3 linked regions of the Vreelandella piezotolerans genome follow. The protein of the gene in region 3 interacts with the protein of the main gene of each other region in a pairwise test. Links are inferred from orthologs where the notes say so. Each region holds a gene or a part of one and is shown on either strand. Other genes may lie near its edges. The genes, in order: GYM47_RS05375, ftsB and GYM47_RS10575.

Region 1 (5,942 bases), 1.1 Mb from region 3 along the record:
GGCGATTACGAGGGCCAGCGCGCGATTGCTCATGCCGCGATCCATTTGGCTGTCGCTCCAAAAAGTAACCGTATAGACCGCGCCTGGAAGAGCGCCCAGCAGTTCGTTCAGCAGCAGCCTCAGGTGGAAGTGCCCACTTACCTACGTAACGCACCAACCAAGCTCATGGAGCAGCTCGGCCATGGTGAAGGCTATCGCTACGCTCACAACGAGCCAAACGGATATCCAGCAGGCAGCGACCACGACTGCTGGCCAGAAGACGTGCCCAAAACACGCTTCTATGAGCCGAGCCCGTTTGGCCAGGAGAAACGGTTCGGGGAAATCATGGCGTGGCGGGAAGAGCGCGACCAAGAAGCAGATCGGGCGCCTTAGAGCGCCCGATCGTAATCTACTGATTCACCCTCTACATCTCTTCGCGAATCACGTCCGTACCTTCGGGGATCTGGAAATCGAACAGATCGCGGTCGATAGTGCCATTGCGAGTGATGCCGCTAAAGGTGATGGCAGTGCGCTGACCGGTACTGTCCATCATCCAGAGCTCGGTGAGAGTATCGCCGTCGAAGACCATGCTGAGCTCCTCGAACAGCGTATCGGCCAGCGTCGGCATCAAGGTAAAGACATCGTCGCCATCCTGCTGCTCGTAGAACACATCGTAACTTGCCGTCAATTCATCGGCGCTGCCTGATAACAACAGCGCGGGCGTATGGGTCACACGGTCATCCATCGCCTGTACCGTGACCTGCTCCAGGTCAGGGTCGTAGAGATACACCTCCTCACCATCGGAGACCACGGTTTGCGAATAAGGCGCCTCGACTTCCCAGCGCAGCATGCCGGGCCGCGACAGCCACATTTCCCCACGTGCGCTCTGCAAACGATCACCGCTGCCATCGAGAATCTGCTGCTCGAAGGTGGCGTGGTAGTTTTCCAACGGATCCAAGCGCTCGGTGAGCCGCTCTGCCGCCTCATTGGCCCAGGCAGTCATAGGGGCAGCAAAAGTCAATCCCAGCGCACTGGCGGCCAGTGCCAATGCCGGTGAACGGCGGTTAGAGGGTTCGCGCATGTTCTTTCTCCCTAGGCATTCATTGCCGAATAGCGGACGAGGCAAAGAGCGTAAAAAGCTCCCTATGCCCCTCAGACGCGAAACGCGCCGCAGGGTTTCACCGGCGGCGCGACTTTCACGCTTATTGCATGGTTGACGTGTTAATGGCCCACCGGCGGCGGCGCCAGCACCTCGCGGGCACCGTTGGTACCCATGGAGGAGACCACCCCGGCCCCTTCCATGGCCTCGACCAGACGTGCGGCCCGGTTATAACCGATCTTGAAGCGCCGCTGTACGGCAGAAATCGACGCTTTTCGCGTTTCAGTAACGAACTGCACCGCTTCGTCATAGAGCGCGTCCTGTTCGGCATCATCGCCATCGACGCCTTCCGCTTCTAGCCCGGTTAGCGCATCGGCAGATACGCCGCCGGAAAGAATCTCTTCGATGTACTCCGGCTCGCCTCGACGCTTCCAGTCATCGACCACCCGGTGGACTTCATCGTCGTCCACGAAGGCACCATGGACACGATTCGGTGGACCGGAGCCCGCGGGCAAGTAGAGCATATCGCCATGACCCAACAGGCTTTCGGCACCGCCCTGGTCGAGAATGGTGCGCGAATCGATCCGCGAGGAGACCTGGAACGCCATCCGTGACGGAATGTTCGCCTTGATCAGGCCGGTCACCACATCCACCGACGGGCGCTGAGTAGCCAGAATCAGATGGATACCGGCAGCCCGCGCTTTCTGCGCCAGCCGCGCGATCAGCTCTTCGACCTTTTTGCCGACGATCATGAACATATCGGCAAACTCATCGATGACCACTACGATATAGGGCAGCTTTTCCAGCACTGGAGGCGTTTGATGCATTTCCCAGGGCTGGGGCTCCCATAGCGGGTCGGCCACCTGGGCACCGGCACGTTCGGCTTCATCGAGGCGCGCGTTAAACCCGGCGATGTTACGCACGCCCATGGCGGCCATCAGCTTGTAACGGCGCTCCATTTCAGCCACACACCAACGCAAGCTATTGGCCGCTTCCTTCATATCGGTGACGACAGGCGCCAGCAAATGCGGTATGCCGTCATACACCGACAGTTCCAGCATCTTGGGATCGACCATGATCAGCTTGAGTTCATCGGGTGTAGCCTTGAGCAGCATGGAGATCAGCATGGCGTTGACCCCCACCGACTTACCCGAACCGGTCGTACCGGCCACCAACAGGTGGGGCATTTTGCCCAAATTCGCCACTACCGGACCACCGCCAATATCTTGGCCAAGCGCCATCGTCAGCGGTGAATTCTCCTGCTGGTAGCGGTCCGAATCGATCACTTCACGCAAACGAATCATTGCGCGATGCGGGTTGGGAATTTCGATACCCACCGTGGGCCGACCAGGGATGACCTCGACCACACGCACGCTCTTGACCATCAGCGAACGAGCAAGGTCTTTGGCCAGGTTGCTGATTTTGGAAACCTTCACCCCGGCAGCAGGCTTGATCTCGAAACGTGTAATGACCGGCCCCGGCCACGTATCGACCACTTCAGCTTTTACACCGTATTCACGTAACCTGACTTCCAGGAGTTCCGCCATATCGGCCAGCTGCTCATCCGTGTAGTTCGGCTGATGCGGCTCCGGCGGTGTTAGCAGCTGCAGGCTGGGCACCTCGCCCTCGGGCTCTGGAAGCGTTTCAAACGTCGGACGCTGGCTCTGAAGATGCTCGACGGTCCAGAGCGTTGGCCCATTGTCTGACTCTTCTTCGACCGACTCGGTCGAGAACGTAGGTTCATGGCGCGCACTGGCTGGCGCCTGGATGGCGGGCTTGATCGGTTGCTCATCATCATCGTCACCCCACACCGGCTCGGGCACCACCTCGGGTACGCGCTCACGGCGCGACTCCGCAGACATGGGCGTAGGCCGATAAGCGGGATCGCTTTCGTCACTGCGCAGCGTCGTAGGAGCGGGGGCGGGTGCTGCCTCTGGTTCTGGTGCTGGCTCTGAACGGCGAGCCAGCTCAACGGGCGCAATGGATTCCGAGGTCTCTTCTGGCTCATTGCGTAACGCGCGTAGCGGCACGGTCGGGGCAACGTCCTCGCTCGTTTGCTCTTCGCCAGCGCTCAAAGGTGAGTACTCACTATCTTCCTGACGCACGGCAGGCTCTGGCTCATCCACGGGCTTGGTCGCAAACGCATGCGCGTTTGGCGAGGATGTCTCAAGCGCTTCGAGCGGTACCTCTGTATCGGTAATAGAGGGTGTCGGCTCAGGTTCTGGCTCCGGAGCAGGCTCTTGGACGTCCTCCGGAGCGTGCGCGGAGAGCGGCATGATCGGCTCTTCAGGCGCGTCTTTCTCTGGCGTCATCTTCGGAGAAGGCGATGTCTCCAACTCGGGGTCTTGAGATGCGGCAGCCGCGGGAGGGGCCGGTGCATGACGCTCGCTCAGCACAGCGGCCGCTTCCCAGGGAATCGACGTATCGGTGACCGACGACGCCTCATCCTCTGCGGGTGCCGAGAAGCTCGGCTCACGGCGCTCGCGACGACCGACAGGTGAGCGCTCACTGACGGTAGGACGCACGGGAGGCTCAATTGCTTCACTGGCCCGAGGCGTAGTCGTCGCCACTTCGTCATCGACGGGATCGGTACTCGTGTCACTCGGCTCAGCCCAGGAGCGCTGCTTCACTTTCTTGGACGCTGCCTTGGCCGCTGCGCGCACCGCGGCCCGTTCGGCACGCTTTTCACGCCGCTTGGCACGGCGCTCGCCAAACCAACCGCCGATACGACAAAGTTTACGACCGACTTCATCGGCCACTTGCAGCCAAGACATACCGCTAAACAGCGGGAAACCAATGAGAATGAGCGCTGCAGCGATCAACCCTACTCCGCCACTACTGACGAGCGGTTTTAAGGTGCCCACCAGCCCCTCTCCCAATATACCGCCAGAGGCATAGGGCAAAATGCTATCGGGATGGTAAAAGTGCAGTGCCCCCAACATGGTCGTGCCGAACATCAGCAGCACTAGCCCGCCCGCACGTACGGCGATGGCCACTGGGTCTAGCTCGAAGCGTACCTGGCGAGAGCGCATCAGCCACCAGGCGGCGTAACCAAACATACCCGGCCACCATAGGGCACTTGCACCCAGCAGTGAATAGAGCACATCGGCCAGCCAAGCACCCACGGGCCCCATCCAGTTGCGAACCTCGGTTTCGGGGCCTTGGTACGACCAGCCTGGGTCGGCAGGATGGTAACTAAACAGGGCCAACAGCAAGAAGACGCAGAGCGCCAGCATGACGACCACCACCCCTTCACGGGCAGAGCCTTGCAAGCGCAGACCAACGCGGCGCGCCTTATCCTTCGCGGCATTGACCCGCGCCGATGATTGAGAACTCGATGGTGACTGACGCGACTGCCGCTGCGTTCGCTTGTCTACCGCCTTATTTACTTTCAAGCGATTCTCCCTTTACACCACACGGTGTCTTTAATCCACTTGCGAGTTTGCATCATACCGAGCATCCTTCCGCCGTCACAGCGCTTCGACGGACGCCACTAGCAACAGGAGCAAGCGATGCTACCTTGGCTCTCATCGCCACACCCCACTTTTCCTTCTACCGAACAGGCGTTGGAGAACCCTAACGGCCTGTTGGCTGCCGGTGGAGAGCTTACACCAGCCTGGCTGGTAGACGCTTACCGAAAAGGGATATTTCCTTGGTATAGCGACGATGACCCCATTTTATGGTGGAGCCCAGATCCACGCATGATACTGCTGCCTGAACAGTTTAAACGACGCCGCAGCCTTGCTAAACGGCTGCGACATGGTGGCTTTAGCGTGACGCTGAATCAACACTTTGCCCAGGTAATCGAAGCGTGCGCTGCGCCACGTAAAGACGAGCTGGGCACCTGGATCAATCCTTCCATGCGCGACGCTTACCAGAGGCTGCATGCATTGGGCATTGCCCACAGTGTCGAGGTCCACCATGGGGGCCAGCTGGTAGGCGGACTCTATGGCTTGGCGATGGGGCCGGTATTTTTCGGCGAGTCGATGTTTTCACGCCAGCCAGACGCCTCTAAAATTGCCCTCGCCCACTTGGCAAGCGCCATGCACACTTACGGCGGCAAGCTCATCGACTGCCAGGTGCATACACCGCATCTGGCCAGCCTCGGCGCAACAACGGTCGCCCGGCGAACGTTCATCAACTATCTTGAGAAGTGGCTGCCAGAAAAGGCGTTTTGCTTATCCAGCACTGAGACTCAAGCGCCCCAGGTGCCAGAATCTCCGTGGCTTGCAGCCATTGCTTCAAACGCAACAGCACAGTGACCGCCGTTCATGATCAAGGAGGCAAGCCGTGAGTAGTAACGCTCCTCGCCGACCCGTGCGGGATTTGCGCTTCTTCCTAACCGTTCCTCATGCCTGCAGCTACTTGCCAGGCAAAGAGGCTACTACGCTGTTTCTTGACCCCCAGGAGTCACCCGTGCCAGGGGTGTACGACTCACTGTCGCTGCTGGGTTTCCGACGCAGCGGGCGCCACTTATACCGCCCCCACTGCGAGGGATGCAACGCTTGTCGATCGGTGCGGATTCCGGTGGATCACTTTAGCGCCAACCGCACCCAGCGAAAAGTCTGGCGGCGCAATGCCGATATCGAAACGCGTGTCATCCCAGCGCGCTTCGATGCTTCGCACTACGCGCTCTACGCTGACTACATTCGACAGCGACACGCTGACGGCGATATGTTCCCACCCAGCCGCGACCAATATCGCACCTTTTTGACGCTGGAAGAACCTTACGCCCATTTGCTGGAAATGTATCTCGACGACGAACTGGTGGCCGTGGCAGCGTTCGACCAGCTCGAACATGGACTATCGGCCATCTATACGTTTTTCAAAGTGGATGATGCGTTAGAGAAACGATCCTTGGGCA
Region 2 (5,056 bases), 640 kb from region 3 along the record:
GCCGGGCACGCAGCGCACGCTGTCCACGTTTGACGCCGCTCTGCTCGAGGCCGGCGCACAGTGCGGGATGGCGTGCCGCCAATTGCGCTTCGTAACGGCCCGCGTCACCGCCTGCCCCGCCGCCCACACCCCACAAAACGCCTGTGGGATGAACATCCAGCGCGGCGGCGCGTGCCACCAAGCGCTCCTCGACGTCATCGATGGTAAACACGCTTTGCGTGCCATCGAGCATCAAGGTATCGCCCGCGACGGGCTGGCACCAGTTACCGTCTGCCAGTCGGGCACTGAGCAGCTCGTTGAACAGAAAGCTGCGCGCGGTCGAAAGCATCATCCCCTGGCGATCATCGCGTTTGCGCCAACCTTTGGCCAGTACGGCAGCGGCGCGCTGCAGATTGCGCGCACCAGCGCCAAACCGCTGGTGGCCAAAGTAGTTGGGGACTCCTTGGGCGCAGAGCGCTTCCCAACGCGGCAATAAATCGTTTGGGCGAACCGCGTCACCACTTAGGCGCAGCGTAAAATGATTCGTGCGGTGCACGCCCCGCTTTAACTTTCGCGGATGACGCGCCATGGCCAGCACCGTGACGCCCGCTGTGCCGAGCGTGGCAGTTAAGTCCTCAGGCGCTTCGCGACCGGGCAGATGAACGCTCAGCCACTGGCGCGCAACGGCCACGCGATCCTTCATACCGGAGTAGCCGATATCGCGCGGGGTGACACCGCACAAACGGCCGAGCAGTTTCACCACATCTAACGTGGTTTGGTTACGCTTTTCAAGGCGTAGCCACAGATGCTCGCCGTGTTCCTCCGGGGTAAAGTCGAGCTGTTCATCGACGATGAAGTCTTCCGGCCGAGCGCGATACTGGCCGGGCGCAGGCACGCCGAATGTTGGCGTCAAGCTGCGCTGCCAGGTGGGGAGATCAAGCATTCGATGCCTCTTGCGCGGCCAGCAGCACCACCGCTTCGGCGGCGATCCCCTCCCCCCGCCCGGTAAAGCCAAGACGTTCGGTGGTGGTGGCTTTAACGTTGACCTGCCCCAGCGTCACGCCTATTTCCTCGGCAATCGCGACACGCATGGCCTCGATGTGCGGCGCCATTTTGGGCGCTTGCGCCATGATGGTAGCGTCCAGGTTTACGACGTCGAACCCTTCGTCCCTCACCAGCGCGACCACATGACGAAGTAAGCCGCGACTGTCCGCGCCTTTCCATGCCGGGTCGGTATCGGGAAAGTGGCGGCCAATATCGCCCAGCGCACAGGCGCCGAGCAGCGCATCGCTGATGGCGTGGAGCAGCACATCGCCATCGGAGTGGGCAACGAAGCCCTGTTCGAACGGCAGCTTGACGCCACCGATCATCAAATGATCACCCGGCCCAAAGCGGTGTACATCGAAGCCGTGGCCAATTCGCATTAGAAACTCCTGTTACTTGAGCTGCGCTGGGCTGCCATGATGGCCGTTGCCAACGCTAAATCGTCAGGGTGGGTGACTTTCATATTATCGCGCCGCCCACTAACGAGCTGGGGAGCTTCCCCCAACGCCTCGACGGCCGAGGCTTCATCCGTGACCAGGGTGCCCTGCTGCTGGGCCTTGGTCAGCGCGCGCCTCAGCAGCGCATAGCGAAACCCTTGCGGCGTCAGCGCGTGCCACAGGCCATCACGGGGTTCGGTGGCGTGGCTTAGTTGGTCCCCCTGATCGCGCTTCATGGTATCTGCTACCGGCATGGCCAGCAGGGCACCACTGGGATGAGACTGGGCCGCCCGATACAAGGCGTGCAGATCGGCGCGGGTGATACAAGGTCGCGCGACGTCGTGCACCATGACCAAGTCGCTGTCGTTGGCCGCGATGGCCTCCAGTGCGTTCATCACGCTATCCATCCGTTCTATACCGCCGGGCACCTGCTGCCAGTGAGTGAACGGTACCCAGTCTGGCCGAAACCAGTGATCCTCTGGGTCCAGGCAAAGCACTAAATGCGCCTGAGGGAAGGCATCATGCAGACGTGCAAGGGTGTGCGCCAAGATGGGTTGGCCTTCCAGGGGAAGGTACTGTTTGGGCTTGTCGGCGCCCATTCGTTTCCCCTGCCCGGCCGCAGGCACAACGAGCCAAAGCGGCGAGGTCTGCATCACTCGCTCTCACCGTCGGCTGGAATGACACCGGGCTGAGCGACTAGCCCGGCATGAATGCCGACCAACTCGTTTTCGATGGCCACGCCCGGCACCCAGAAGAACTGCTCGTCGGTGCGCACCATGCCCATGTCGCTGCGGGCGCGTTCCTCGATGGCATCCAACCCGGTTTTCAAATCGGTGACTTCCGCCGCCAGCCGTGCGTTGCGTTCACGCAGCGGATCATTGGCCGCCTCCTGCAGGGCCACCCGCTGCTCCACCTGCTGCAGATCTTGCCAGCCGCCGTTGCCCAGCCAAAGTTGGTACTGTAGCAACCCCAACACGGTCAGTAGCAGGCCCACGAGCCATTTGTGCATCCCAGACATCCTTCGTGAAAACGGAAACGGCGCGCATTATGCCATTAAGGGTAGAGTCCAGCGAGCCGCGACGCGGTAGGCGTTACTTAAACGGTAAAGCATCTTCGGCGGCGCGGCGATAGGCCATGATATGGACACCCTCTTGCTGACAAAACTGCGCCACGCCAGCGGCCAACCCCGGGTGGGCCAAATAGTGCAGCGAACGAACCCGCTGGGGAGCAAACCCCCGTACGAGCTTGTGTTCGCCCTGGGTGCCGGGATCGAATAGCGTCATGCCCTTTGCCAAGCACGCGTCGATGCCCTGGTAGTAGCACGCTTCGAAATGCAGGCAGTCGGCGACGACCTCACTCTCCCAGTAGCGACCGTAGAGCGTCTTGCCTCCCTGGAAGTAGAGCGCTGCGGCGATGGGACGCCCCGCTAGCCGCGCCTGCACCAGCATCAGCGCTTCGGGCATCACGTGACGCAAACGTTCGAAGAAGGCGTGATTGAGGTAGGGCGGGCGTCCGCGTTCGTGGTAAGTAATGGTGTAGCAGCGGTAAAAATGCGCCATGTCGACATCGCGGATCTCCCCGCCTTCCAAACGGTGCAGGGTAATGCCCTGGTCGGCCACTAAACGCCGCTCACGCTTGATCATTTTCCGCCGCTTGGAAGTGAGGCTGGCGAGAAAGCCTTCGAAATCACCGAAACCACGATCTCGCCACTGAAACTGTACGCCTTCCCGAGCGATCAGATCAGGGCACTGGCGCTGCCACGCCTCGACTTCCGGCTCTTCGGCAAACAGCAGGTGCCAACTCGACAGCGCCAGGGTGTCACACTGCTCCCGCCAGCCTATCGCCAACTGGGCTCGAACGGCGTCGGCATCGGCGTCTGGCGCGATCAAGGTACGAGGGCCTGGCACTGGCGTGAAAGGTATCGCACTCAGCGCCTTGGGGTAATAATCGCCGCCGGCGCGCTCCAGCGCGTCGGCCCACCCCCAGTCGAACACGTACTCCCCATAGGAATGGTACTTACGGTACATTGGCAGCGCACCCACCAGCGCCTCGCCCTGCCAGACACACAGATGACAAGGCTCCCAGCCGGTGGCCGTGCTGACGGAGCCGCTGGCCTCCAGCGCGTGTAAAAACCCGTGACGTAAAAAAGGCTGTTCGTCAGACCCGAGCGCATCCCACTGGCTTGCCGCAACGGCCTCGATGGTAGGTAGAATGGAGTAGGAGAGCGGACGAGAAGGCATAACATCTCCCTGGCACACTGGCACAGATGGCGTATGCCTTACTGTACCACTCCGGCCGCTGACGCGTGTGAAGCGCCTAGTTTGTAAACAATTGTCGATCCTGCTCAAACAGCGTTTCAAGGTCGCCTGGCCCTGCGTATCGTCGGCAGTCAGTATACCCCTAAGGAGAGGCCATGAATCGCGATTTAACGGATACGTTACAGGCGCAGCGCGAGGCGGCAGGCCCGGCGCCTTTTCCCACGCTGGGCGTACGGCGCGAGCGCTTGGCGCGCCTCGCCCGCATGACGAAACGCCATCAGCACGACATCGTGCGAGCCATCCAGCTCGATTTCGGCCAGCGCAGCGAAATCGAAATCCATCTCGCTGAAATTCTTCCCGTCCTTCATGCCGCTCGCTATGCGCGCCGCCACCTGTGGCACTGGATGCGCCCTCGTCGCGCACGCGTTCCGCTGCGGCTCTGGCCAGCGCGCGCCCGAGTCGCTCCTCAGCCGCTGGGCGTCGTGGGGGTAATGTCTCCCTGGAACTATCCTTGGAGCCTTAGCATGATGCCCGCCATCGATGCGCTAGCGGCTGGCAACACGGTGATGCTCAAACCCAGCGAACACGCGCGGCACACCAGCGCACTGCTCGCCAAGCTGATTCCCCAACACTTCACGCAAGAGGAGTTCTGCGTGATCGAGGGCGGGGCCGACGTCGCCAAGACGTTCAGCGCGCTGGCGTTCGACCATCTGGTGTTTACCGGATCGACCCAGATAGGCAGGCAGGTCGCGACGGCTGCCGCCGCCAACCTAACACCGGTCACGTTGGAGCTAGGCGGCAAATCACCAGCGCTGGTGGCCAGTGATGCGGACCTCGACAGCGCCGCTGAGGCGATTATCTTCGGTAAAGGTTTCAACGCAGGACAAACCTGTATCGCGCCGGATTACGTCATCGTTGAGAGCCGCCGCTTGGACGCTCTAACCCACGCCTTGGAACGAGCCATTCGCCGCCAGCGACCCGATGCCAAAGACGCCACCGGCTACGTCAGCGACGCCCACCACGCACGAATCGAACGGCTGCTCGATGATGCCCGAGCGCGCGGTTGTCGCGTGCTCGAACACGGACCCCACGCGCCGGCGTTGGTCATCGACCCGCAGCAGAGCTTATCGCTCATGCAAGAGGAGATCTTTGGGCGGGCGCTACCGGTGATCAGCGTCAAACATATCGATGATGCCATTCGGCTGATCAATGCACGCCCTCGCCCCTTGGCGCTATATGCCTTCACCCACCAGAAGGCGCTGCAGGAGACGCTTCGCCATCAAACGTGTTCCGGGGCGTTGGTGTTCAATGAGACCCTCCTTCACCACGCCGTACCGA
Region 3 (4,923 bases):
CATTATCGATGCCCAAGCCCGCAAAGGCGGACATAAGGTGCTCGACGGTCGCGACTTTGACACCTTCATAAGAGAGCGCCGTGCACAGCGTGGTGTCTTCAACCAGTTCGGCACGGGCAGGCACATGTACCACGGGATCCAGATCGGTTCTGACAAACACAATGCCGGTGTTGGCCGGTGCCGGACGCAAAGCCATATGGACTTTTTTGCCGGAGTGCAGACCCACTCCAGTGGCGCGAATGACGTTTTGTAGTGTGCGTTGTCTGATCATGGGTAGTGGTCAAGCTCTAATGACGGCGGCTTGCAGCAAGCTGCTACAGGATCCGCAAAGGAAGAAAGTTATCAAACAGTGTTCACTTTAACAGCAAACGAGCGTTTTAACCAATAAAACTCTCGTTTGCTGCTGCAATGAACCCGATGGCGGGGGTTAATCCGCTTGACGACGCAGGAACGCGGGGATATCCAAGTAGTCGTCGGCATCCGCTGCACGACGCTTTTCAGCACGCGGCTTTGGCGCTGCATCGGGAGCTTCGGCGCGTGCCGTGGCTTGCTGGCGCATGACAGTGGGTTGCTGCAATTTACGATAATCGGAACCACCGGCTTCCGCCGCAGAGCGACGAGCCGGTTCTCGCGCCGCCGTCGCCTTGGCTTTGCTACCATCCAGTCCGGCCGCCACCACCGTAACGCGCAGCTCATCGGACATTTCCATATCGATGGAGGTACCCACCACGATGGTCGCCTCTTGAGATGCAAATTCTTGGACCGTTGCACCCACATCGTTGAATTCGCCGATGGAAAGATCCGGGCCTGCGGTAATGTTGACCAGAATACCGCGCGCGCCATGAAGATCGATATCCTCGAGTAGCGGGCTGCGAATGGCTTTTTCAGCGGCTTCACGGGCGCGGTTTTCCCCCGTAGCGCCGCCGGTCCCCATCATGGCCATGCCCATTTCTGACATGACGGTGCGCACATCGGCAAAGTCCACGTTGATGATCCCTGGGCTGGTGATCAGCTCTGCAATACCCTGCACCGCGCCCAGCAGCACATCGTTGGCTGCGCTGAACGCCGTCAGCAGCGTGGCGTTCTTGCCTAGGACCGACAGCAGCTTTTCGTTGGGAATAGTGATCAACGAGTCGACATGCTCGGAGAGCTCTTTCATTCCCTCTTCTGCCGCACGCATTCGCTTGGGCCCTTCGAAGGGGAAGGGGCGTGTCACCACGGCCACCGTCAAAATGCCAAGCTCTTTGGCGACTTGCGCTACGACGGGCGCCCCGCCAGTGCCGGTGCCGCCGCCCATACCTGCCGTAATGAAGACCATGTCGGCGCCGCTCAGCAGTTCGGCAATGCGCTCACGGTCTTCCATGGCCGCCTGCCGCCCTACTTCAGGGTTAGCACCTGCCCCGAGCCCTTTGGTGATTTCACCACCCAACTGCAGCACCGTCTTTGCCGATACGCGCTTGAGGGCCTGAGCATCGGTGTTGGCGCAAATGAACTCGACGCCTTCGATGTTGCTTTCGACCATATGGTTGACAGCGTTACCGCCACCGCCGCCAACGCCCACTACTTTGATGACCGCACTGCTCGAGGGTGCGTTATCTACCAATTCGAACATAAGCCCCGTCTCCTGAACCGCGCTTGCGGCCCTATCAGAAATTTCCTTTGAACCAGCCTTTGATTCTTGCCAGCGCCGAATGGCCATCCTTGATATCACGCCGGGCTAATTCGTTACGCCCTTTATGGGCCGCAACGCCTCCCCCGTGGCTTTCTAGGCCTTGCCCATGACGCGTTTCCTGCAGTGCATAATGCAGCAAACCAACGCCCGTCGCATAGATAGGATTGCGAACCACATCTGCCAAGCCTCTGACATTTTGCGGGCAGGCAATACGAACCGGCATGTGAAATATCTCTTCTGCCAGCTCGCTTACACCCTCCATGCGCGAAGTGCCGCCGGTGAGCACCACACCCGCAGCCACCATATCTTCATAGCCGCTGCGGCGTAATTCGTCTCTTACCAAGGTAAACAGCTCTTCGTAACGCGGCTCGACCACCTCTGCCAGCGCTTGGCGTGACAGATCTCTGGCCGGACGATCACCGACACTGGGAACCTTGATCATCTCATCACTTGCCGCTAACTGGGTTAGCGCGCAAGCATACTTCACTTTGATCTCTTCAGCGTGCTGCGTCGGGGTACGTAACGCCATAGCAATATCGTTAGTGACTTGATCACCGGCAATGGGAATCACCGCCGTATGACGAATGGCACCTTCGCTGAAAATCGCCATATCGGTCGTGCCGCCACCAATATCGACCATGCACACCCCGAGCTCTCGCTCGTCTTCGGTCAGCACGGCCATACTCGACGCCAGCTGTTCGAGAATGATCGCGTCGACATCCAAACCACAGCGTCGTACGCACTTCTCGATATTCTGGACGGCGTTGAGGGCTGCCGTGACCAAATGCACTTGCGCTTCCAGACGAACGCCCGACATGCCCAGCGGCTCTCGGATGCCCCCTTGGGCGTCGATCGAGAACTCCTGAGGCAATACGTGCAGTACGCGTTGGCCTTCGGAGATCGCCCGCGCGCGAGCAGAATCGATCACCCGGTCGATATCGGACGGCGTCACTTCACGCTCTTTAATGGCCACTACGCCATCGGAGTTCATCGAGCTAATATGACTGCCCGCCACACCCACATACACCGAGTGGATATCGCAACCTGCCATCAACTCCGCCTCTTCGACAGCACGTTGAATCGACTGAACCGTTGATTCGATGTTGATGACGACACCACGCTTCATGCCGCGCGACGGATGAGAACCGATACCGGCAATTTCAATTCCACCGTCATCGGTGGGTTGACCGACTATTGCGACGACCTTGGACGTTCCAATGTCCAGCCCGACAACCATATTGGATGCGTTGGGTGAGCCTGCCATGAGTCGGTAAATCTCCTTGCCATTGTTTTAATGAATACGGCGGGTACATTATTTGCCTGAGCAAAAAAGAGCTTCCGCCAAATTAAAATTAGTAACGTTAAACTTGAAACTCGCTGATGCGGGTTAACCGCTGACTGGATAATAAAAACAGACCCACAGCTCCGCTCGACACATAGTATAGAAACAATAGACGCTATACGACTAGTCCGTACCCACGATAATTGGCTTTAGCCGCAATTTAAACCCCATTTGCGGCTTTTTCAGCGTTGGCGATCACTCACCTTTACCCGCTTTTTGCACATTGTCATCGAACGTTACTCTGCACTGGGAGTGGACTCATTTTCCTGAAACTCTGTTTCTCCATGCCAAGCGACCGCTACTCCGTTAGGGTAACGCAAATCGATGTAACGAATATGATCACTGACATTCGCCAGCTCGCGCTGCCATGAGGCTGACAATCTCGCTAAACGCTCGCCGTGCTGGCGGCGACCCAGCATGACCCAGGCACCACTGGATAGCTGCAAACGCCAAGCTCCGCGCGGTTCTAACCGCAGCTGAGAGAGGGATAGCGATAACCCGGCAAAATGGGGTAACAAGCGCTGATAGTAAGCCAACACCTCTTCACTGCTGCCACTTGGTCCTGCCAAGTCGGGAAGCCCTGCCGGTACGGTTAGAGGCGCAAAAGCAAACGGCTCGCCTTCGGGATTCAAAAGAAAGTCATCGTTCCAGCGCGCCACTGGCGTCTGCTCTACCAGTTCGAACACCAACGCATTCGGCCACTCACGCGAGATTCGCACTTCATTGAGCCAGCCGATGGTGAGCGCACGGCGCCGAAGCTCCCCCAAGTCAGCCGATAGCCACGTTGCCTCTTGTACCAAGGGTGCTAACTGAGTGCGCAGATAGTCGGCGCTGACGTACTCCCATTCGCCTCGTATCGACACGCGCTCGATGGGGCGATCCAACCATAGCCATAGCGCTCGACCACCGGCACCCAGCAGCAGCGCCAATAGCACAACGCCCAACCATGCGTTGCGTTTTTTCATAACGTCCCTTTTACCGAGCCCATCATGATGCGCTGGCCGCTGAGAGGGCAGTCTGTAGGATCCGCAAGACCAACTCGTCGAAGCCAATACCTGCGTGGGCAGCCGCCTGCGGAACGAGACTATGATCGGTCATTCCCGGCACCGTATTGACCTCGATGAGCCAGAACTGACCTGACGTGTCACGCATGACGTCAATACGTCCCCACCCCTCGCCTCCTACAGCGGCAAACGCCTCTTTGCACAACGCTGCCAGGGACTGCTCATCCTCCCAGGATAGACCACAGGGTAAGTGATACTGCGTAGTGTTGGCGATGTACTTGGCTTCGTAGTCGTAGAAACCGCCTGGCACCTCGACGCGAATGGCAGGCAAGACATCATTTCCCAGCAGCGCTACGGTGTACTCATCGCCGACGACAAATCGTTCGGCCATTACACGCGCATCGAATTTGGCCGCCTCCGTATACGCCGCTCGAAGCTCTTCTTGGCTCTTGACGATACTGATGCCCAGGGTGGAGCCCTCATGCACCGGTTTGACCATCATCGGGAGCCCGAGCCGCTCGACCACAGCGACCCAGTCGGCGCGCTCGTCGAGCATGATGCACTCAGGCGTGGGCAGGCCTACGGCCTGCCACACCTGTTTGGTGCGCTGTTTATCCATTCCCAGCGCAGAGGCCAAGACGCCGCTTCCAGTGTAGGGTACGCCCAGCAGCTCTAGCGCCCCTTGAAAGGTACCATCCTCTCCACCGCGACCATGCAGCGCAACGAACACCGCGCTGGGATCCAAGCGCTCGAGCCCAGCGAGGCCGCCCTCTTTAGGGTCATAACCGATCGCGTCGACACCCTGTCGCCTCAGGGCAGCTAAAATCGCCGCGCCACTTTTGAGAGACACCTCTCGCTCGGCGGAAATGCCGCCATATACCACGACGACGCGCTCCAAGGAGCCG

The links.
Region 1: the proteins of GYM47_RS10575 (region 3) and GYM47_RS05375 interact in binary tests that used the Escherichia coli proteins (3 or more experiments, as listed by UniProt). The link is inferred for Vreelandella piezotolerans from one-to-one orthologs.
Region 2: the proteins of GYM47_RS10575 (region 3) and ftsB interact in binary tests that used the Escherichia coli proteins (3 or more experiments, as listed by UniProt). The link is inferred for Vreelandella piezotolerans from one-to-one orthologs.

The regions. Positions count from the first base shown.
Region 1 is NZ_CP048602.1:1,157,327-1,163,268, reverse strand. What follows is about bases 1,001-4,827. They hold GYM47_RS05375 (DNA translocase FtsK), read right to left. Parts: upstream 4,474-4,827; coding sequence 1,201-4,473; downstream 1,001-1,200. Other genes in these bases: aat (leucyl/phenylalanyl-tRNA--protein transferase), read left to right, coding at 4,591-4,827; lolA (outer membrane lipoprotein periplasmic chaperone LolA), read right to left, coding at 1,001-1,060. In the rest of the region: GYM47_RS05385 (replication-associated recombination protein A), read left to right, coding at 1-372; more of lolA, read right to left, coding at 404-1,000; more of aat, read left to right, coding at 4,828-5,340; GYM47_RS05365 (arginyltransferase), read left to right, coding at 5,369-5,942. UniProt on the Escherichia coli protein: Essential cell division protein that coordinates cell division and chromosome segregation. The N-terminus is involved in assembly of the cell-division machinery.
Region 2 is NZ_CP048602.1:2,933,409-2,938,464, forward strand. The notes cover bases 792-3,732. They hold ftsB (cell division protein FtsB), read right to left. Parts: upstream 2,470-3,732; coding sequence 2,113-2,469; downstream 792-2,112. Other genes in these bases: truD (tRNA pseudouridine(13) synthase TruD), read right to left, coding at 792-922; ispF (2-C-methyl-D-erythritol 2,4-cyclodiphosphate synthase), read right to left, coding at 915-1,403; ispD (2-C-methyl-D-erythritol 4-phosphate cytidylyltransferase), read right to left, coding at 1,403-2,113; GYM47_RS13450 (GNAT family N-acetyltransferase), read right to left, coding at 2,552-3,700. Also shown: more of truD, read right to left, coding at 1-791; GYM47_RS13455 (aldehyde dehydrogenase family protein), read left to right, coding at 3,874-5,056. UniProt on the Escherichia coli protein: Essential cell division protein. May link together the upstream cell division proteins, which are predominantly cytoplasmic, with the downstream cell division proteins, which are predominantly periplasmic.
Region 3 is NZ_CP048602.1:2,295,914-2,300,836, forward strand. What follows is about bases 2,116-4,923. They hold GYM47_RS10575 (cell division protein FtsQ/DivIB), read right to left. Parts: upstream 3,980-4,923; coding sequence 3,251-3,979; downstream 2,116-3,250. Other genes in these bases: ftsA (cell division protein FtsA), read right to left, coding at 2,116-2,936; GYM47_RS10580 (D-alanine--D-alanine ligase), read right to left, coding at 4,002-4,923. In the rest of the region: lpxC (UDP-3-O-acyl-N-acetylglucosamine deacetylase), read right to left, coding at 1-271; cell division protein FtsZ, read right to left, coding at 428-1,612; more of ftsA, read right to left, coding at 1,647-2,115. UniProt on the Escherichia coli protein: Essential cell division protein. May link together the upstream cell division proteins, which are predominantly cytoplasmic, with the downstream cell division proteins, which are predominantly periplasmic. May control correct divisome assembly.